Regions from separate parts of the Sphingobacterium corticis genome, predicted to be linked through region 3. Evidence: riboswitches for the same ligand, from Rfam matches in the RefSeq annotation. Region 3 holds a riboswitch; each other region holds the start of a gene.
What was found. Region 3 has a riboswitch for S-adenosylmethionine ahead of ACFSQ3_RS11535 (5-oxoprolinase). Riboswitches for the same ligand answer to the same signal wherever they lie in the genome.

Region 1 (7,779 bases), on a different contig from region 3:
AAGATATTATTCAGTGTAAAGAAATCCTTGCTAAAAAAGGTTCTCAAGCAAAGATCATTGCAAAAATTGAGAAGCCGGAAGCGATTGAAAATATCGACGCAATTATTGCGGAAACAGATGCGATCATGGTTGCTCGTGGCGATTTGGGTGTTGAACTTCCGATGGAAGAAGTACCTGGATTGCAAAAAATTATCGTTCAGAAATGTCGTGATTTATCTAAACCGGTAATTATCGCTACGCAGATGTTGGAAACAATGACCAATACACCTCGCCCAACTCGTGCAGAGGTGAATGACGTAGCAAACTCGGTATTGGACGGTGCTGATGCAGTGATGTTGAGCGGTGAAACTTCTGTTGGTGAATTTCCTGAAATCGTTATCGAAACGATGGCAAAAATCATCACGCACGTAGAATCAACTTCTTATCCATATTATAGCTCAAAAGATACTGGCGAATCGGTGAACATTACAAAAGTAGCTGATGCTATTTGCGGAAGTTCTATCTTCTTGGCAGAAAAAACGGACGCATCTGCGATTGTTGCGATGACTTCATCTGGTTATACGGCATTGGAGATTTCCAGCTACCGCCCGAATGCAGATATTTATGTGTTCACAGGTAACAAGAAATTATTGAATATGCTTAGTTTAGTATGGGGTGTTCAAACGTTCATTTACGAGAAATTCGAAAGTACTGACGGTACAATCCAAGATGTAAACGAGTTGTTGAAAGAACACAAACTAGTTACGCCAGGACAAATCGTGATCAACACGGCTTCTACGCCATTACACGAAAAAGGCAGAACAAACACAATCCGTGTATCTGAAGTAAAATAATGCTCGATTAAGCATATTTTAAACTATATTGAGCAGTCGCCAAATTGATTTTGGCGGCTGTTCTTGTTTTGAGGAACGTTGATTCTAGCCAATCGCCTGTTAAATTGTGTTAAAGGCATTTTAAGCAGCGTTTTGCCTAATTACTTTTGCAATAATGAAGAAAAGAAGTATTACCCTAATTATATGGTTTATGTCGGTGGCGCTATTAGGCGTTACTGCCATGCAATACTACTTCATCCGACAATCCTACTTGCAAAAATCAAAAATATTTGATGAAACGGTAAAAGCTTCGTTGGCTATTGTGGCCAATAAGATTGAGCGTCAGGAGGTTTATGAGTTTACAACGAAGCAAGCAAGAATCAACCAAGAAAAATTTGCAGAGGATAAAAAGTTACAAAAAGAGAAAGAAGTTATCCTAGCAGAGCAAATCGCCTTGCAGGATCAAATTAATAAGCTCCGCACGAAGGACTTTGAGGCACGCGATCTTTACCGCAATGAGGAAGAAGATTTAAAACGCAATTTCCCAAATGCAGCTTATGTAAATAACGTTTTTTTTGAAACCTACGTTCGTCGACCCGACTACCGCAACCTAATTACTTTCTCTATCGAGAAAAGCTACGATATCCAAGATCCCACTCTACCGTTGATATCAACGACTGTAGGCGCACGTAAGCGTATTCCAGAAATACTTGCACGTGATGATAGCACGCGATTCGTAATTCCCATCGTTGATGATGGCACATTAAATGTACACTCTTTCGTTTGGGCTACACTCCCCCCTATCAATGATGCAAAAACCATTTTGCAACTGCAGGAAGTGGAGAAAAAACTCCGAGATCTTAACTTCAAAAAATTAGCGGTTGCCACTAGTTTGTATGACACAGTAGCGATTATCGGGGGAAAGGATAGTCAGGTTATCAATGATATTACGGCGAGTATAGCCATGTCGAAGCGCCCTTTGAAGGACCGCATTAAACCGGAGCTAGCAATACATTATTTAGAGAAAGAGTTATATAACCGCGGAATTGCTTCGCCGTTTTTTATGCAGATTCGTCCGCGGCCAAACGCTGCGCCGATAATCCAAGCGGCCTATAACGTGGATGACGAGGATTTCCAACGAATTGATAATGCTACCGAATACGCCACACCACTTTTTCAAGGAGATCAAGGACGGTCGCCGGGTTTGCTTTCTATTTATTTCCCATCAAAAGAAAGTCATATCGCCGGAAACATGAGCTTTATGGTAGCGGGTGTCTTGGCGTTACTTTCTTTATTGGTTGGCTGTTTTGCCTATACGCTTACCATCATTTTCCGCCAAAAGAAAATATCCGAGATGAAAACAGATTTCATCAACAACATGACGCACGAGTTTAAAACGCCAGTAGCTACGATTATGATTGCCAGCGAATCGCTTCGCGACAAAGAAATAGCTTCTAATGAAACGCGTGTCGCCAAATTGGCGAATATCATCTACGATGAAAATGTCCGACTGGGATCGCATATCGAACGCGTGCTCAACATCGCACGCTTAGAAAAAGAAAACCTGAAAATGGAACGCACGAAAGTGCATGTAAATGATCTTGCAAACAGCGTATTGGATAGCATGCAATTGCAGTTACAAAAAGCTGAAGGCCAGTTTCACATCGATTTATCAGCTGCCAAAGATGTCGTGATTGGCGACGAGCTACATTTATCAAATGTGATGTTCAACCTGATTGATAACGCCATTAAGTACAGCACGGAAACACCGGATATCACCGTGCGTACCTACAACACGAAAAACACCATCGTGCTATCTGTTGCGGATAAAGGCGTAGGTATGTCAAAAGATCATCAGGAAAAAATCTTCGATCAATTCTACCGCATCCCGACTGGAAATATCCACAATGTGAAGGGATTTGGATTGGGTTTGAGTTATGTTAATAATATTATTAAAATTCTGAATGGAAAAATCACGGTAAAAAGTGAGAAGGATAAAGGCACACAATTTGAAGTAACACTACCGTTGATGAGTTCCGAACAAGCTTAATCGGACCATTCATCACATTTTTAAATAGAAATCTATGTCTCAAAAAATACTACTCGCAGAAGACGATCCAAATTTGGGCGATCTTTTGAAAGATTATCTGGAACTTAAAGGAAAGTTTGATGTGGTGCTGTGCAAAGACGGTGTCGAAGCAATGGATGCTTTCCGAAAGGACGAGTTTGATCTATGCATATTCGACGTTATGATGCCGAAGAAAGACGGCTTTTCCTTAGGTAAAGATGTCCGCAAAGTAGATCAAACTGTACCTATTATTTACGCGACTGCGAAAGGTATGATGGAAGATAAAACGCAAGCTTTCGAATTAGGCGGAGATGATTATATTACCAAACCTTTCCGCGTTGAGGAATTACTGTTACGTATTAACGCCTTATTGAAAAGAGCTTCCAGAGATAAAGAAGATGAAACTCCCGATAAGTTTGAGGTTGGTGGCTATTTCTTCGATTATACCAGTCAAGTTATTTCTTACAAAGGTCAGCAACAAAAGCTTTCTACCAAGGAAGCGGAATTGCTTCGATTGCTTTGCCTGAAGAAAAACGATGTACTTACACGCGAGGAAGCATTGGTAAAAATTTGGCACGACGACAATTACTTTACCGGCCGCAGTATGGATGTGTTTTTGAGTAAACTTCGCAAATATCTAAAGGAAGATCCAAACGTTGAAATTGTAAATGTTCATGGTAAAGGCTACAAATTATTAGTAAGTTAATAGCCTACCTACTGGATTTCATTTTAAATTTTGAATTTCTACTTTCGTTCTATAACTTTGTAGTGCTTATAGAGAAAGGCAGAGGGAATAGACCCGTTGAAGCCTTAGCAACCTGTCGCTTGAACAAGGTGCTACATTCTACTTCTACCTGCGAGGGACTAATAGGGGAAAGATAAGCTGAAGTCACTGTTTCTTGTGGCCTTCTCTAATAGCAAAATTATCAATTGAAAATAAAAATTAGAGAATAAAACTATGTTAACGACAAACAACTTAGGTTACCCAAGAGTAGGTCCTTTTCGAGAGCTAAAAAAAGCAAACGAAGCTTACTGGGCAAAAAAGATTACCAAAGAAGAACTTCTTAATACCGCAAAAAGTATCCGCGAAGCCAACTGGAAACTGCAAAAAGAAAACGGCATCGCGCTTATTCCTTCCAACGATTTTTCTTTTTATGACCAAGTATTGGATTTGACTTTAACGGTAGGTGCTGTGCCTGCACGTTACGAATCATTATTGGACAAGATTGATGGTGAATATAATTTAGATTTATACTTTGCTTTAGCACGTGGTTTCCAGGCGGAAGGCGTCGACGTAACAGCAATGGAGATGACGAAGTGGTTTGATACAAACTACCACTACATGGTTCCTGAATTCACGAAAGATCAAACTTTCGAGTTGACCTCCGAAAAATTCTTGAACGAATATAACGAAGCAAAAGCGTTAGGTCTAGATACAAAACCTGTTTTGATCGGCCCCATCACATACCTATTATTGGGTAAAGAAAAAGAAGCTGGTTTCGAGCGCATTGATTTGATCGATCGCTTATTGCCTGTTTACGAAGAAATTGTAAGCAAACTGGCGGCAGCTGGCGCTCAATTTATTCAAATCGATGAGCCTTATTTGGCGTTAGATATCGACGAGAAAGTAAAAGCACTTTATAAAACTGTTTTCGAAAAATTAAATGCTGCGGCTGGTGATACGAAGCTGATCGCAACGACTTATTTCGAAGCGTTGAAAGATAACGAAGATTTAGCATTGAATCTTCCAGTTCACGCTTTACACATTGATTTAGTTCGTGGTGAAGATCAGCTAGACACGATTTTAGCGAAAGTTCCAGCTTCACTTACTTTGTCATTAGGCGTGGTAGAAGGCCGTAATATTTGGAAAAACGACTACGAAAAATCTTTGGCAAAGATCAAACAAGCTGTTGATGCTTTGGGTAAAGATCGCGTTTGGGTTGGTCCTTCTTCTTCCCTACTACACGTTCCTTTCGACTTAGATAACGAGAAAAACGAAGAATCGCTTCCGGCGGAAGTTAAAAACTGGTTGGCTTTCGCAAAACAAAAATTAGCGGAGGTAAAAGATTTAGCTGTTTTGGCTGATGGCGAAGTAGATGCAGCAACCACTGCTCGTTATGAAGCAAACAAAGAAGCGGCAGAAAGCCGTCGCACATCTCCTTTGATCCACAAACCGGATGTTAAAAGCCGTGTGAGCAATATCACTGATGCAGATGCGACACGTACGTCGGTATTTGCAAAACGTAAAGAAGCGCAGAAAGCTAAGTTTGGTTTGCCAGATTTCGCAACAACAACGATCGGTTCATTCCCACAAACAAAAGATGTACGTAAGTGGCGCGCAGATTTGAAAAAAGGCGTTATCACGCAAGAAGAATACGATAAAGCAATTGCTGAAGAAACGGAGAACACGATCCGTTTACAAGAGCAATTGGATATCGACGTGTTGGTACACGGAGAATTCGAGCGTAATGACATGGTAGAATATTTCGGTGAGCAGTTGGCAGGATACGCGTTTACGCAGTACGGTTGGGTACAATCCTACGGTTCTCGTTGTGTGAAACCTCCAATTATTTATGGAGATGTTTATCGTCCGCAAGATATGACTGTCCGTTGGTCTTCTTACGCGCAGTCCTTGACAGATCGTCCGGTAAAAGGTATGTTGACCGGACCGGTTACGATTTTGCAATGGTCATTCGTTCGTAATGATCAACCACGTTCTACCACCACTTATCAAATCGCTTTAGCGATCTTGGATGAAGTTCAAGCATTAGAAAAAGCAGGAATCAAAATCATTCAGATCGATGAGCCGGCAATTCGTGAAGGCTTACCGTTACGCAAAGCGGATCAGAAAGATTACTTAAACTGGGCAGTTCGTTCGTTCCGTGTATCGTCTTCAAATGTAGATGATGATACGCAAATCCACACGCACATGTGTTACTCGGAATTTAACAACGTTATTGAGGATATTGCTGCGATGGATGCAGATGTTATTACTATCGAAACATCTCGTTCTCAAATGAAATTATTGAATGCTTTTGCTGGTGATTTCAAATACCCGAACGATATCGGTCCTGGTGTTTATGATATTCACTCGCCTCGTGTGCCTAGCAAAGACGAGATGGTGGATTTGTTGCGCAAAGCGAAAGCAGTAGTTCCAGCGGAGCAATTGTGGGTAAATCCAGACTGTGGATTGAAAACACGTGCTTGGCCAGAAACCAAAGCTGCGTTGGAATCCATGGTAGAAGCTGCCAAGATCTTACGCGCTGAATAATACTTATAATCACACATAACTATTTTTCAAATCCCGAAGTGAGCGAATTCACTTCGGGATTTTTGTTAATTAACGATTTCTTGAAGATATAATTTGTTCCACATCAAACATTAGCTAAAATGTGCTGTTTTGTAGTATAAAAGAACGATTATGAAAAGATTTATACCTATGACATTGCTATTTGCAATGGTCGCGAACTTATTGACAAGTTGTCAAGTTATTGAAGGCATTTTCAAAGCAGGTGTATGGACCGGCGTGATTGCGGTAGTTGTGGTTGTTGCTTTAATTATTTGGATTATTGCTAAGGTTGCAGGCGGAAGAAAATAGCAATTCTCAGCATAACACAACATTACCTGTATAAAAAAATAGGCTCATCGTTACTGATGAGCCCATTTTTTTAAGTGATTTTTGAGTTCGTTATGCTTAAGCAGTTTCTTCTTCTTGCTTAGAAAGAACGAGCTTGCGAACAATCCACTTCTCAATCTCTACGATAATAAAGACAGCTAAACCTAAGTATACGGGATATTGCCAAAATGATAATTCCAATGGCTGAGTACCGAAAATACGATTCATGAATGGCAAGTAAGTGATCGCTGCTTGTAAAGCAAATAGTAAAACTGCAACAATGTAAATGGCGTTGTTGGTAAAAAACTTACTATCGAACGCTGTTCCATGAATACTCCGACAATTGAACAAATGAAACAACTGCGAAATTACTATGGTTTGCATCGTAACTGTTCGTATAGTATCATTGTTCACGCCTTGATCCGTTAGATACTGCACCAAGTACAATGTTCCTCCAGCAATAACAACAGAAACAAAAACGATCCTCCAGATAAAGTATCCGCTTAACAATGGTTCCTTTGCATTTCGCGGCTTCCGTTTCATAGTACCTTCTTCTATTCCTTCAAAAGCTAGCGCTAAGGAAACAGTTACAGATGTAACCATATTGACCCATAGAATCTGCAAAGGCGTGAGTGGCATAATATATCCAAACAGAATACTAGCCATTATCAATAAACTCTCTGCTCCGTTTGTAGGTAAAATAAAAAGGATTGTTTTCTTAAGGTTGTCATATATTCGCCGGCCTTCTTCTACGGCATCCACGATCGTTCGGAAATTATCATCAGCAAGCACCATCTCGGACGCGTCCTTTGTTACTTCCGTTCCTTTTATTCCCATGGCAATCCCAACATCCGCTTTCTTTAATGCTGGAGCGTCATTAACACCATCACCAGTCATTGCACATATTCGTCCTTCGGCCTGTAAGGCTTCCACCAAGCGCAGTTTGTGTTCAGGACTGGTGCGAGCGAAAATATCATATTCTAAAACGGCTTTACGCATTTCCTGATCACTCATCTTTTCTAGATCAGCACCCCGACAAGCTTTCTCCCCATCGCCAATTCCCATTTCTTTACCAATCGCTTTCGCGGTATCAACGTGATCTCCGGTAATCATTTTTACGCGTATTCCTGCATCTGCACAAATCTTGATCGCTTCTATAGCCTCTTCTCGAGGCGGATCAATAATGCCGGCAAGGCCTACCAAAATAAGATCTTCCTCCAAATCGTCATGATCAATGTCAGAATTTCCAGAAGGAACCTGTTTATAACCGGCTGCAATTAATC
Region 2 (7,779 bases), on a different contig from region 3:
CTCGTATTGCTCTTCGTAATATTTCTGATAATTACCAGAGGTAACATTCTTTAGCCATTCTTCATTGCTCAAGAACCAATCAATCGTAACCGATAAACCTTGTTGAAAAGTTACCGAAGGTGCGTATCCCAATTCTTTATTAATCTTCGATGCGTCGATAGCATAACGTAAATCATGACCTGGTCTGTCTTTTACAAAAGTAATTAACGATTCGGAAGTACCCGGATTACGACCTAACTTCTCGTCCATTTGCTTGCACAATTCTTTGACCAAGTCGATGTTCTGCCATTCGTTGAATCCACCTACGTTGTAGGAATCTCCGTTTTTACCTTTGTGGTAAACTAGATCAATCGCTTTAGCGTGATCGATGACAAATAACCAGTCGCGTGTGTATTTCCCGTCGCCATAGATTGGAAGCGGTTTGTTGTTTAAAATGTTGTGAATGCACAATGGAATCAACTTCTCTGGAAAGTGGTTTGGACCGTAGTTATTTGAGCAGTTTGTCAACACAATCGGCAAACCGTATGTATCATGATAAGCGCGAACAAAATGATCGGAAGATGCTTTGGACGCTGAATACGGAGAATGCGGATCGTATTTCGTTTCTTCTGTAAATAAGCCGGTGCTACCTAAAGCGCCAAAAACCTCATCCGTCGAAACGTGGTGAAAACGTTTTCCTTCAAAATTATCTTTCCAGATTTCACGAGCTGCATTCAACAAGTTTACTGTTCCAATAACGTTTGTCATCACGAATGCTGTCGGGTCAGCAATGGAACGATCTACGTGTGATTCTGCTGCCAAATGTATTACCCCATCCGGTTGATATTTTTGGAACACCTCGAAAATCTGCACAGCATCCGTAATATCAGCTTTAACAAATTCGTAATTCGTAGCGTTCTCAATATCTTTAAGATTCTCCAAATTACCGGCGTACGTCAATGCATCTAAATTGACAATTTTGTAGTTCGCATATTTGTTGACAAATTCTCGAACTACGTGCGAACCAATAAAGCCTGCTCCCCCAGTTATTAATATGGTTTTATCCATTTGTGATTTTTTATTTTCTTACTTATTATTTTTCTCGGCTTCCTTCTCCGCTACAATTCGACGAAGGCCAGAGCTTGAAAAGCGATGATCGCGGCTATTAAAATAGAGTTCAATCCCCTTTTGCTCACAATATTCGCGCCCCGTAAAGTTTTTATCAGCATATTCGTCACCTACAATACGCACATCTAACTTAAATGATTTTAAAATATCTTCCAAATCTTGTTCGGTAGAATAAGGAACTATTTCGTCCACATATTCACAACCTCTGAGCTGTATATAACGTTCCACGACAGTTTGGGTCGGCGCATTTTTCTCCGGACGATCTAGCGTGGGATCCATCTGCAAACCACAAATTAGATAATCGCACTGTCTTTTTGCTTCAGCCAACATCATGATGTGCCCGGCATGTAACAAATCGAATGTAGAGAATGTAATACCAACTCGTGGACCAGGATTGTAATCTTTTCTTATATTTTTTTCCATAATTGAATGGTGCATTTAATTAATAATAAAGTTCGCAGATTTGGCAATCGATTGCCCAAAAATATCTATCGAAAATAGCAGATGTACACAACGCCCGATTGATCAAAAAATATGCCAATGGAAGGTCGTTTACAAATTCTTAAAGTCGCGCATCAACTAAGCTTCTGTCCAACACGCCTTTTATATCAAACACTACTGCTTTTTCCTTTACCAAAGCACTTAAATCAATACTTAGAAATTCCTGATGGGATACGGCTAAAATAATGGAATCATAAGCATTACCGTTCATCGCATTTTCCAATGAAATTAGATTTACCGCGTATTCCAACCAAAACGCGTTAGCATCTGCCCATGGATCAACTAAATCAACCTCCACGCCGAAATCTTGCAATGCGTTAAATAAATCCATCACCTTGGTATTGCGCGTATCTGGACAATTTTCTTTGAATGTTACTCCCAGAATAAGTGCGCGAGAACCTTTGACCGCAATATCTTTACGAATCATCAACTTGACAACCTTTGAAGCGATAAATTCTGCCACAGAATCATTCACGCGGCGACCGGAAAGAATCACATTCGGATGATAACCTAATTGCACGGCTTTATGTGCTAAATAATAAGGATCAACAGAAATGCAATGCCCCCCTACCAATCCAGGTTTGTAAGGCAAAAAATTAAATTTTGTTCCGGCTGCTTTTAATACATCCTGCGTATCAATGCCGACTCGGTCGAAAATCAATGCTAATTCATTGACAAAAGAAATATTTACATCGCGTTGTGCATTTTCTATGGCTTTGGATGCCTCGGCAACTTTAATGCTTGGCGCTAAATGTGTTCCAGCAGTAATAATGGTTTTATAAAGCCCATCGATTGCTAAGGCTATCTCAGGAGTTGATCCTGATGTCACTTTTTTTATCGTGGTCAGCGTATTGACCTTATCGCCTGGATTAATGCGTTCGGGAGAATATCCAGCAAAAAAATCCGTATTAAATTGTAAACCGGATTCCTGTTCCAAAATCGGCACGCAAACTTCTTCCGTACATCCAGGATAAACTGTCGATTCGTAGATCACGATATCGCCTTGCTTCAGCACTTTTCCCAACATCCGCGTTGCCGCGCGCAAAGGACGTAAATCCGGCGCGTTAAATTCGTCAATTGGAGTGGGTACAGTAACAATATAGATAGAGAAAGCGCGTAAATCCTCTTCCGAGGAAGATGCGGCGTAACCGCGTGCACCCGCTGATTCAGCATGCAATTGAAGGGTTGCCTTTAGCGTTTCCTGATCGGCTTCTTTCGTTCGATCAATCGCACTATTTAATTCGCCAACACGCGCTTCGTCGATATCAAAGCCCAAAACTTGTGTGTGCGGAGCAAATGCCAATGCCAAAGGCAACCCGACATATCCTTGTCCGATAACAGCTATTTTCTTCATTCTCCACGAATGTACTAAAATGTCTGTTTATACGGAACATCAAAAAACCGTAAAGCAGATTTCTCTGCCTTTTACTACTGTGGCGTAATTTCGCGAACCAATTTCTCCGCTTCTTTTTCAGCTACAATACGACGTAAGCCGGAGCTCGAAAAACGGTGGTCACGGCTATTGAAATAAAGCTCAATGCCTTTTTTCTCACAGTATTCACGTCCAGTAAAGTTCTTTTCGGCATATTCATCCCCCACAATACGCACATCGAGTTTAAAAGATTTCAAAATATCTTCCAAATCTTGTTCCGTAGAATAAGGTACAATTTCATCAACATACGAACATCCGCGTAGCTGAATATATCTTTCTACTACCGTTTGAGTAGGTGCGTTCTTTTCCGGGCGATCCAATGTTGGGTCCATTTGCAATCCACAAATCAAGTAATCGCATTGTCTTTTGGCTTCCGCCAACATCATAATGTGTCCGGCGTGCAATAAATCAAACGTAGAGAATGTAATACCGATGCGTGGTCCAGGATTGTAATCCGATTGTTTCTGCTTTTCCATGTTGTGTGATTCTTTTGTTTGTTCATTACAAGAATAAAAGATTTTTCTATTGGTAGTGTACGATGTACACCAAATGTACCGGGGACAAATGGTGGACAATGCTCCCAAGCAAATTAAAGTACCTCTTCATTTTGTTATGCCATTCGGTTTTCACATATTTGCGATAGCTTATAGAGAAAGGTCGAGGGATTAGAACCAAGGACGCCTTAGCAACCTGACGCATGTCAAGGTGCTACAATCTACCCAATTAGCCGTTGGGAACGATAAGCGGACGAGCTCCACGCGAGCGACACCATCCTCTGCAAGCCTTCCATTCAACAAAAAGATACGTATGAAGATCATTGATCATATCAAAAATGCGCAAGGAAAAACATTGTTCTCCTTCGAGTTGCTACCGCCCGCGAAAGGTCAGGGAATACAGAGTATATTTCAAACGATGGACGAATTGATGGAATTCAATCCGCCGTTTATCGACGTTACTTATCACCGCGAGGATTATTTATATAAGCAACATGCTAATGGATTGCTCGAGCGCGTTTCGTACCGTAAACGTCCCGGAACTGTGGCAATTTGTGCTGCGATTATGAATAAATATAAAGTCGACGCCGTTCCACATCTCATTTGTGGTGGTTTTACGAAGGAAGAAACCGAAAATGCGTTGATCGATTTGGATTTCTTGGGGATTGATAACGTGTTGGTACTACGCGGTGATGCGCGGAAAGGCGATGCAGATTTTATTCCGACGGAAGGTGGCCATGCTTATGCAACGGATCTTTTGAAGCAGGTAAAAGATATGAACGATGGAAGGTATTTACATGAGGATATCAACACATCTTCTAAAACGGATTTTTGTATCGGCGTAGCCGGATATCCAGAAAAACATTTCGAAGCACCGAACTCCCAAACCGACTTTAAATGGCTGAAGAAGAAAGTGGACATGGGCGCAGAATTCATCGTTACGCAAATGTTTTTTAATGTAGATCGCTATAAAGAATTTGTCACCAAATGTCGTGAACACGACATTAATGTCCCGATAATACCGGGATTAAAACCGCTGACGACCAAGAAGCAATTAATCACCTTGCCTCGCATCTTCCACTTGGATATTCCGGAGGAACTTTCTGAGGCGGTAGAGCGCTGCAAAACCAATGCAGATGTGCGTCAAGTCGGCGAAGAATGGTTAGTACAACAATGTAAGGAATTGATCGATTTTGGTGCGCCAGTTTTACATTTCTACACCATGAGTAATCCAGGTCCGAGCAAGCGTATTGTCGAAAAGTTAGCGTAAACATTCCACATATTATGTGAAGATTAAATGCTTGCCGATTCGTCCGCAAGCATTACTTGTTTAGTAAACAGAAAGTTAATAATTATTTAACCAAACATTTAGCCCTTCCTCATTCTACGATGGCTAGTTTTGCATCGTCAAACAAAAGAAAAAACAACTAAACAACAAGTGCCATTTTGGATTCACCCAAATAGATCATTCTAAAAAAATCATATTTACTTTTCGATTGATTTAACAGCGAGCAACGCTGGTAGGATTTGTATTGCCTGTAGTTTTTTTCTGGAGTTTTAAGAATTGGAAAAAATGATAGATTCATCTACCCGATCAACCGTTGGTCGCCTCACTTTCGACAGAAAAAATAACCGAAGAATACGCTTTACCGCTATCGCTTTTTTACTGTTATTTTCCGTAAAAACGGCACAAGCCGAAAGACATTCAACACTTTTCGAAACGGCCATTTCCCTGCAAGATCAACTACGATTTTCAGCACGCGTAGTTGATGCAGCTACCAACCAACCTGTTGCGGGGGCTACGGTTCGAGTTGCTGATAGAATAGTGGCAACCACTTCAAAAAATGGAGAATTTAGCATATCGGTTGCTTCGGGTAGTGCAATAATGATAGCCACGTTGGGGTACGAAACGCAGACTATAGTTGCCGATGAGTCTACCGCCGCCACGGTTGTACGTTTATTACCAATTGTGAGCGAAGTAGAAGAAGTAGTCGTTACTGCTTTAGGCATTGAACGTACAAAAAAAGCGTTGGGTTATGCGGCAACTGAATTGAAAGGTGAACAACTCACTGAAGCATTACCGAATAATTGGAGTGAAGCGCTGTCGGGACGTGTTGCCGGTGTAAACCTTGTCCGCTCTGGCGGTGGACCAGCTGGATCTAATAAGATTATCTTACGTGGTGAGAATAACTTAACAGGTGCCAACGATGCGCTGATTGTTATTGATGGCGTTGTGGTAAGCAATAGTAGTGGAAATCAAGTGGGAACGGGACATGGCGCTTACCTCGGTGGAGATTCTCCGACGGATTTTGGTACAGGGATTAATGATATCAACCCTGAAGATATCGCAACGCTTACGGTATTAAAGGGTGCGAATGCCACGGCATTGTACGGGCAACGCGGAGCCAATGGTGCTATAGTCATTACTACTAAATCCGGTCGCATTGGCAACGGAATCGGAGTAACATTCACTTCAAACAGCACCATGGAATCCATATCTAGATGGCCAGACTATCAATATGAATATGGACAAGGTGCAGAAGGTGTGCGTTACCATTCATTTCTTGATGGTCCTGATGGTCCGTCTACGCGTAGTACAAGTTCGGCTTGGGGCCCTAAATTCGATGGACAATATTACTTCCAATTTGACCCTGCCACACAAACTCGTGCCGCGGAACGTTCTTTGTGGCAAGCCTATCCAAACGAGAGAAAGAAGTTTTTCGACACAGGTACCACATTCACCAATTCATTGAGTTTAGATGGCGGAAACGAAAGTACGCAGGTTCGATTTTCATTTACCGACCTACGCAACAAATGGATTATTCCAAACACTGGATATGAACGCAACAACCTGTCGTTGACAGCCGCGCATAAGGTTACTGATAAGCTAAAAGTAAATACCCGCATCAACTACCGTCAAAATCGTAGCGATAATTTGCCATCAACTGGATACAACAACCAATCATTGATGTACTGGAGCATCTTTTGGCAACCAAGCGCTCCAATAAGTTGGCTGGAAGATTACTGGCGATTTGGAGAAGAAAATCGAGTACAAAACTTTCCATTCAGTAGCTTGGTTGACAATCCTTACCTTATTACTCAGGAAATGCTTAACAAGAATAAGCGCCACGGAATCACAGGTAACGTAGAAGCTTCTTATGCATTCACCAACGAGTTGGAATTGATGGTACGTACTTCACTCGATTTAAATACAGAAAGGCGTAGCCAACAACGGCCTTACGATACCGAGAAGTTCCGAAGGGGCATGTACAGAACGCAGCAGATAAACAATACAGAGGCTTCTTCCGATGTGATGCTTACCTATAAAAAACAGGTGACACCCGACCTAAACATACGGCTGACAGCTGGCGGAAGTACGCTTCGCAATGAAAGCTCTTTAGAACGGAACGCCGCGGACTCACTGGATTATCCGGGTATTTTCAATTTGGGAAATGCTGCTGGAGTCATCGTAACTACACCAAATCGTTCACAGATCGTGCTCAATAGTTTGTATGCATTAGGTACTATTTCCTTTAAGGATTTTCTTTTTGCAGATTTTTCGTTTCGTAATGATTGGAATAGCGCATTGGCTTCGCCGACAAACAAAGGGAAGGCTTTTCGATATCCTGGATTGAATATGAGTTTCGTGTTGTCGGACGCCGTGAAACTTCCATCAGCTATTTCCTTGATGAAGTTTAGGGCATCTGCCGCCGAAGTAGGCAGCGGTTCCATGACTCCCTATTTGACATCGTATAACTATAATCTCGACCCGACATTTCCGGGAGGAAGATCGAATCCGACACTCATCCCCAACTTAAATTTACAACCGCTAAGCACTTGGTCATATGAGGCGGGTGCCGATGTTGCCCTTTTCAATAACCGCGTTGGATTCAACATTACCTACTATAGCGCCAACACATCGAACCAACATTTGCGCGCAGTTATTGACCGATCATCCGGAGCCAATGAAGTTTTGCTCAACGCGGGAATGATCCAAAATAGTGGATGGGAAATCGAGTCCAAAATTTCCCCTATTCGTAAACCGAACTTTCAATGGACAATGAGTCCGGTATTTAGCGCCAATAGAAACAAGGTGGTAAGCTTGACGGATGATCTTAACGAAATGATCTTGCAAAATGGCCCTGGAAGTCGCGGCGCTATCATAGCTCGCGTTGGAGGGCGAATGGATGACCTGTATGGACGAGGTTACAATAGAGCACCGGACGGGCAGATCATCTATCGGAA
Region 3 (7,779 bases):
TTTTTACCATCAATAATGAAGGTAGTTCCCAAGGCCGTCGTGGTGAAGCCATTAGCCGTAACGATGAATGCTTTTGTTGAATCGCGTTGTACCTGGAACTTGGCTTTTCCTTTCAACTCAATATTTCGATTATTTACTCCATAATCATCATCGAAACATATGGAACTGTTTGGTGATAATTCAACAATGGAGCCGTCGGCAAGAAGGTGTGTCACCGAATCTTTATTCGCCATCACATAATGTAAATTGCGATGTGAATTTGTGATGATGTGACCAATTTCATTCGTTTCTTTTTCGAAGAAGTAGGGATAGAGTAGGGAAGATACACCGAAAATGATAAGAATAGCCGCCGCGCGGAAAAGCCAACTTATACGCCGAGTTTTTGACGAAGATTTGGTAGCCGCTGTTTGTTTTTGGATCGCTTGAAGAATCTGCCAGGATTGATCTCGAGACAGCATATTTTTTTCTTCTTGAGTCGATTCTATTTCTAATTCATGTCGTAACTCGTCGTTTTGAGAGTCCAAATCGTTCAGCAAATGCTTTGCCTGCGAACGATTTAGTTTTCCTTCCCAAAATAGACGAAGCGTATTTTTGATTTCTTGTCGCATTTCACTGATAAATACGAAGCGACCGCCTAAAATGGAATGGTTGGTTTGGTTAACAAATCATTAAGGAATGATCAATTAAATGTGCTTTGTTGAAAGGTTTAGTTTACCATTTCTAGATATAGCTTTGCGTATAGCAGAACGCTGATGCTGCTTCCATAATGGCAGGCATAATTCTTTTCCACATATTGCTTAATGCTTTTGTTGGCTTGCTTCAAATATTCTGAAACCGAACCTTTGGTAATATTCAATTTTGCGGCAACTTGTTCTTTCGATTGACCATCTAACCGATAAAGCGTAAAAACTTCTTTCTTTCTAGGCGAAAGATGAGCAATAGCTTCTTCCAATATGCGACTTTGCTCTTCCAAAATATCACTTTGTTCTTTCGGATCGTCGCCCAATACATTTATGCCTTCGAAATCATCGACGAAGTCCAAATGTTCCCGCACTTTTTTGCGCAGAAAGTCCATGGATTTATTAAAGCTCACGGTGAATAACCAGTTGGCAACTGGGCTATTCTTATCCAGCCGCGCTCTGTTCTCCCACAAACTAATAAACACATCTTGCAAGATTTCTTCGGCGTATTGCGGAATATGTACAATTTTTAAAATATTACTATAAATCTTCTGATGATGTGTCCAATAAATCGTTTCAAAGGATTTTTCATCGCCGCGATTTAACCGTTCAACTTCCGAACCGCTTGGAGGTAGATTAAAAAGTAGTTTCATAGTTACAGCACATAGATTCGTTTTGGAAGAATCTATTTTAATGCAACAAAATTATTATTTCAGTCTTTCAACGAGTTATTTTGCTTGTTATCTTATCTTTAATTTAGCGTTTGTGAAATATTATGATAAAGGCACTATCCAATTATTTTGTTGTTGTTTTAATATCCTATATTTTTTATTTTGAAAGAAATATCAAACTTTATGAAGAATAATACAATCCATTATGTAAGGGGAGATCATAAATTGAAAGATGCCTTTCTAAATGCCAAAAGATTAATTAAAGCTTTCAATGATTCGGACTACGACGGAGACAATGAGCGATCAAACCTTATTACGCAACTGCTCGGATTTGTCGGCGAAAACCCTGTAATTGAACATAATTTTCATTGCGATCTTGGATACAATATCTATGTCGGAAACAATTTCTATGCTGGATATAATTTCACAGTGCTAGATATGGCGGAGGTGCGCATTGGAGACAACTGTTTGATCGCACCAAATGTTGGGCTGTATACGGCTGGACATAACATTCATCCACTAGATAGGCATAAAACAGGAATAGCAAATCCCATAATCATTGGTAACAATGTTTGGATAGGTGGCCACGTCGTTGTTGTTGGCGGAGTGACTATTGGTGACAATTCCATTATAGCAGCCGGTTCTGTGGTGATTAAGGATGTTCCCGAAAATAGTATCGTAGGAGGTAATCCTGCAAAGTTTATTAAGCAAATCGATCTGTAGTCCATCGGGTGGCGAGCTAGAAAAAATGGAAGAGCTTTCCTTCGATTTGAAAGCTCTTCACACCTGTTAAGCAAAAACAGGAAGCGATCCGCCGTCGATAGCAAAGTTTGATCCTGTTAAGTAACTCGCCGCTGGGGAAACTAAGAAGTGCACCAAGTTGGCTACTTCTTCCGGCTCGGCCATTCTTCCCATAGGAATGCCTCCGGTTTGTTCCAGCATTTTTTTAGAAGCTTCTTCGTAAGTTAAGCCTTGCTTCGCTGCAAAATCGGAAATAAATTGTTGCATTGGAGGTGTTTTTGTCGCTCCAGGAGAAACAGTCAAAACTCGAATACCTTTCGATACTAATTCGTTAGACAAGGCCTTGCTGTAGGTATTCAACGCAGATTTCGCTACCGAATAAGCTAAATTTAAATTCCACAGTGTCACGCGTCCAGCAACGGAAGATATGTGCACGATAGCACTGCCATTGTCCGTTTTGATAATGGGAATAAGATTTCTGTCAATTCGGATGGCACTCAATAAATTAAGTTGTAACTCGTTTTCCCAATCTTCATCGGTCAATGTGCTATGACCACCCATCGGTGCGGTTGCGCCACCAACGTTGTTGACCAAGATATCAATGCTTCCAAATTTTGATTTAATTTCTGCTGTCAAAGCTGCTATTTGCTCTCCAGAAGTTGCGTCCGCAGCAATAAAATGATAGGGGAAGTTTTCTTCCGATGGTTTAGTTCGCGCAGTAACGATAACTTGCGCGCCTTCCAAGGCTAGTTTGTCGGCAATAGCTCTGCCAATTCCTTTTGTTCCGCCTGTGACCACAGCTGTCTTTCCTTGAAGATTGCTGAGCATTTGAGTTGATGTTGTCATAGTAATTATTATTTTAAAGTGATCGTTTCAGAATTGTATATGAATACTCTGTTTTTATTTAAAACATTTGTTTCAGAATAGGCAAAAAAATTTTATTGGATGATTTGACGAATAAAAAATGCTGCCATCGCGCGGATTTTAGCTTCGTCTTTGTGTAAAATGTAGGATTCGTACCAGCCTGTCCAGCTACTCAAAAAGAAATCGGCTAATATTTCTGGAGATTCCTGCGTGTTGATTTCTTTCACATCTATTGCCTTTCCAATCAGCGTGCATAGAAAGTCATAGTTCACATCGCTGTCGGCTTTTAGCAACTGCTTTACCGCAGGATTACTATCGCCTATTTCGAATGCCGATTTTATTGCCAAACAGCTTTTGCCTTCGCCAAGAATTACGTTAGTGGCATCTCGTACGTACCGAATTAAGATTGCTTTAGGAGAAGAATCACTGGATAAACGCGCCTTTAAATCGCTTTTCCGAATATCTGTATAGTGTTTAATGCAGCGAAAATATAGTTGTTCCTTGTCACCAATGGTGTTATATAGACTGCTACTATTGATTTGCATCGCTTCTGTCAAATCGCGTAATGAAGTGCCATTATAGCCCTTTTCCCAAAAAACTTCCATTGCTTTTTGGATGGCTAACTCCTCATTAAATTCAACATTTCTTGCCATAACGTGGAAGCAAAGGTATAATCTGAAACGTTTATTTCAAAATGTCGTAGAACTCATTTTTGAACTATGACAATTCAAATACATTTTCCAACCTGCAAACTTTCTGTGGCAAGCTTTTTCATTTTTCCTATCTTTAAACCTCAAAACTTTAACAACCTCATACATGAATAAATCTGCACGCGTACGGTTTTCGCTGATTCCGATAGTATTAATTGCTGTTCAAGGATTGTTTTCTTGCGGAAATGATCCGGCGGAAAAGCACGTTGATCAAGAACCTGTTGAAACGAAATTTGAGTTAAGTCAACAGCAGGCAAAGACGATTTTTGACATGCCCGTGCATTGCGTCAATGTAGAATATCCAAACAAGTTAGGACAATCAATTGGCAGCGATGCGGATTTGAAACCACCTCGCGTTTTACGTCCGATTTTTTACGGATGTTTTGATTGGCATTCTTCTGTGCACGGCTATTGGTCGATTATGAAACTGCTGAAAAGTCATAGTGATTTAGATGCGGATGGAAAAGTTCGCAGTATGTTAAACGCGCACATCACCGACGAGAATGCTGCCATCGAGAAAGCTTTCTTCGAGGATAAAAACAATTTATCGTTTGAGCGTACCTATGGCTGGGCTTGGTTGTTCAAGCTTCAAGAAGAACTGATTACTTGGGAAGATCCAGATGCAAAACGCTGGGCGAAATCACTGGACCCATTAGTGCAGTTGCTCCGCGGGAAATTGATGGATTATTTACCGAAATTGGTTTATCCAATCCGTTCTGGAAAGCATGATAATACAGCCTTCGGCTTGTCGCTGATGTTAGATTACGCCATTACAGCGAAAGATCAAGCTTTAATCGATGCTATTACCGAACATGCTGTACGATTGTTTGAGAACGATAAGAACTGCGATTTCTCTTACGAACCGAGTGGATCTGATTTTCTCTCTCCATGTTTGGAAGAAGCGTATTTAATGAGCAAGTTATTAGGAGGCGATCGTTACGATAAATGGTTGAAGCAGTTTCTTCCTCAAGTTTATGAAGCTGACTTCAAACTGGACCCTGCTATCGTTAAAGATCGGACTGATGGGCAACTGGTACATTTAGATGGCTTGAATTACAGTCGCGCAGCTTGTTTGTACGGTATCACGCACGAACTTCCACAACTAAATCATTTGCGCAAAATCGCGGATGAGCACATGTCATTTAGCTTGCCTAATTTGACAAAGGAAGACGATTATATGGGCTCGCATTGGTTGGGAACATTTGCTCTTTATGCGATCACGAATCAATAAATAACCTTTCCATTGATTCCCTTAGCACGCTAAGGGAATCAATGAATTGTTTTCATCTAAATCGACCGGAACCAGCTGAATGGTAGTAAAACCATCGTCATGTGACGTAATCGGCGATAAATCCACGCCTTTTCTAGCCAAACTATTTAATACTGCCGTTCGAAACGTCGCTTTGTGCGATCCCCAAGAAGCATTACGCACTAAATCGTTGTTTAGATTGATCAATTCCCGAACAGAATATTGATGGAAATTTTGAATAAGATGTTGATACAGTTCCTGTGGTGTGTGCATACTCGTTTAGAATTAATGTGTAACCATAAACTGTATTCAGCAATGCGGGTCTGTTTTCTTTTGGACTAAATCCCGTATTATAATGACCACCGCGGTAAAAACTCGGTTGGTATTGCATCTGCAATTCTGAATACTCTACAAATCTAGTAGACTTTATTTTTCAAACCAAATGATTTTTAAAATAATTTGTCATTATTCGGTAATTTGAGATTCAACCCGAGTTCTTTATTAATTAAAGTGATAAAGTGCGTAGCCAGTAAAGGAGATTCTTTTTCGATGTTCTGATGAATGAAAAAATAAAGCTTCTGCAAACCGGCTGTTTTCCATTCCACAATTCGTTTTACCCAATCCTCCAATCGGCTGTAATCTGAAGGTGCGTTCGCCCCGACATAACGAATAAATGCAATAGGAGTGGTCAATCGCATGTGCAGCATATCTCTGCGTCCAGCAGTATCAACGATGATATTTGTTTTGTTGGTTTCTTCGAGTAAAGTGTAGAACTTTTCAGCGACAGCTTGGTCAGCAAACCAACTTTCGTTTCGTACCTCAACCGCTAGTGGATATCCTGCCGGAAAGTCTTTAAGCCATTCAGCTAGGCGATCGAAATCTTTCGGTTTATAATTATCATGCAGTTGTAGAAATCCCATGCCTAACTTTTCCTCGAATAGTACGGTCGAATCAACGAAATCCGTCACTTTTTCTTTCGTATTGAGCAGGCGGCTGTAATGACTGATCGATTGCGGAATTTTAGGAAAAAACTTAAAGTCGTTTCCCGTTTTATTTTTCCACGTTTTTACCTGATCTTTCGAAGGGGAATTGTAGAAAGTCGCGTTTAATTCAATGGAATTAAATTGCGTAGCGTAATACGTCAACTCATCTTTGGTACCCCGCGGATAGAAACCTTTTAAGTCCGTTTTGTTCCATTTGGCGCAGCCCACATACGCTTCGAATGGTTCGTTATTTTGCTGTTTTTTGAGCAAATTAAGGGTTTCCTTTGGTGTTTCAGGAAGTGAAAAATCAATCGAAGAAGGGTCGTTTACGCTGCCAAATTTCATGTTGTGTCAATCCGAATAGTGTAAATGCTAAGGTACAAATATTTGGCGTGCAAAAATCATCTTGAATATGTAACTTTGCGCCATGTCAGAAAAAATTATTATCCTCGATTTTGGGTCACAATATACGCAGCTGATTGCACGTCGTGTGCGCGAGCTGAATGTTTATTGCGAAATTCATCCGTTCAACAATATCCCTGCTTTTGATGAAACCGTAAAAGGAATTATCTTCTCCGGAAGTCCATATTCTGTTCGTCAGGAAGATGCTCCGCAGGTTGATTTTGCTTCGATGACAAGAGATTACCCCGTGCTTGGCGTTTGTTATGGCGCTCAATATCTGGCACAGCATAATGGGGGAGAGGTTTTGCCTTCTGAAATTCGCGAATATGGTCGAGCAAACTTGATGTTTGTGGATCAGGAAAATCCATTATTAGCTGGAATTCCAACGCAATCGCAAGTTTGGATGTCGCATGGTGATACCATTAAAGAAGTTCCTTCCAATTTCCGCGTAATCGCAAGTACAGATAAGGTGCGTGTTGCGGCTTATCATATCGAAGGAACGCGCACGTATGGAATCCAATTTCACCCGGAGGTAACGCATAGTACCGATGGGCAGGTTTTGGTGAAAAACTTTGTCGTAGATATTTGCGGCTGTACGCAAGATTGGACGGCGGATGCATTCGTGGAAATGACGATTGCTGATTTGAAAGAACAATTAGGAAATGATCACGTGATTATGGCGCTATCTGGCGGCGTGGATTCTACCGTTGCTGCGGTATTGTTGCATCACGCGATCGGCGATAGATTACATTGCTTCTTTGTGGATCATGGTTTACTACGTAAGAATGAGTTCCAAGAAGTGTTGGATTCTTACGAGAATATGGGATTGAACATCAAAGGCGTGAATGCTAAAGATCAATTCTACGGTAAATTGGCCGGGGTTTCTGAACCGGAACAAAAACGTAAAATCATTGGCGGCGCTTTTATCGATGTATTCGACGATGCCGCGAAGCAAATACAAGCGGAATTGCCGGATGGCGTTGAAGCAAAATGGTTGGGTCAGGGAACTATTTATCCAGATGTGATAGAATCTATTTCTGTAAATGGGCCATCTGCAACCATCAAATCTCACCACAACGTGGGCGGATTGCCTGACTACATGAAATTGAAGGTAATCGAACCGTTAAGAACATTGTTTAAGGATGAGGTTAGACGTGTTGGTAAAACGTTAGAAGTCGATCCGCTGATCTTAGGAAGACACCCGTTCCCAGGGCCTGGATTAGGAATTCGTATATTAGGCGATATTACTGTTGAAAAGGTACGGATTTTGCAAGAAGCAGATGATATCTACATACGCAATTTGCGCGAAGCAGGTTGGTACGATAAGATTTGGCAAGCTGGAACAATTTTCTTGCCGGTGCAATCAGTTGGCGTGATGGGTGATGAGCGTACTTATGAGCACGTTGTATCTTTACGCGCCGTTGGATCTTTAGACGGAATGACGGCGGATTGGATTCACTTGCCTTACGAATTGCTGGC

Region 1: another riboswitch for S-adenosylmethionine. It lies ahead of metE (5-methyltetrahydropteroyltriglutamate--homocysteine S-methyltransferase); the one in region 3 lies ahead of ACFSQ3_RS11535 (5-oxoprolinase).
Region 2: another riboswitch for S-adenosylmethionine. It lies ahead of metF (methylenetetrahydrofolate reductase [NAD(P)H]); the one in region 3 lies ahead of ACFSQ3_RS11535 (5-oxoprolinase).

What each region holds. Positions count from the first base shown of each region.
Region 1 is NZ_JBHUMA010000004.1:421,912-429,690, forward strand. It holds gene pyk (pyruvate kinase) at 1-833, shown strand, start outside; gene ACFSQ3_RS03150 (sensor histidine kinase) at 988-2,862, shown strand; gene ACFSQ3_RS03155 (response regulator transcription factor) at 2,897-3,586, shown strand; SAM riboswitch class I at 3,650-3,765, shown strand; gene metE (5-methyltetrahydropteroyltriglutamate--homocysteine S-methyltransferase) at 3,839-6,151, shown strand; gene ACFSQ3_RS03165 (hypothetical protein) at 6,320-6,478, shown strand; gene ACFSQ3_RS03170 (cation-transporting P-type ATPase) at 6,575-7,779, opposite strand, start outside.
Region 2 is NZ_JBHUMA010000004.1:600,932-608,710, forward strand. It holds gene rfbB (dTDP-glucose 4,6-dehydratase) at 1-1,047, opposite strand, end outside; gene ACFSQ3_RS03905 (adenylyltransferase/cytidyltransferase family protein) at 1,066-1,530, opposite strand; gene ACFSQ3_RS03910 (nucleotide sugar dehydrogenase) at 1,670-2,962, opposite strand; gene ACFSQ3_RS03915 (adenylyltransferase/cytidyltransferase family protein) at 3,037-3,516, opposite strand; SAM riboswitch class I at 3,682-3,786, shown strand; gene metF (methylenetetrahydrofolate reductase [NAD(P)H]) at 3,848-4,804, shown strand; gene ACFSQ3_RS03925 (SusC/RagA family TonB-linked outer membrane protein) at 5,108-7,779, shown strand, end outside.
Region 3 is NZ_JBHUMA010000006.1:1,287,973-1,295,751, reverse strand. It holds gene ACFSQ3_RS11565 (FecR family protein) at 1-608, opposite strand, end outside; gene ACFSQ3_RS11560 (RNA polymerase sigma factor) at 707-1,333, opposite strand; partial or broken gene ACFSQ3_RS11555 (DapH/DapD/GlmU-related protein) at 1,904-2,062, shown strand; gene ACFSQ3_RS11550 (SDR family oxidoreductase) at 2,141-2,938, opposite strand; gene ACFSQ3_RS11545 (TetR/AcrR family transcriptional regulator) at 3,031-3,609, opposite strand; gene ACFSQ3_RS11540 (DUF2891 domain-containing protein) at 3,773-4,897, shown strand; gene ACFSQ3_RS11535 (5-oxoprolinase) at 4,919-5,188, opposite strand; SAM-I-IV-variant riboswitch at 5,235-5,327, opposite strand; gene ACFSQ3_RS11530 (DUF72 domain-containing protein) at 5,365-6,243, opposite strand; gene guaA (glutamine-hydrolyzing GMP synthase) at 6,326-7,779, shown strand, end outside.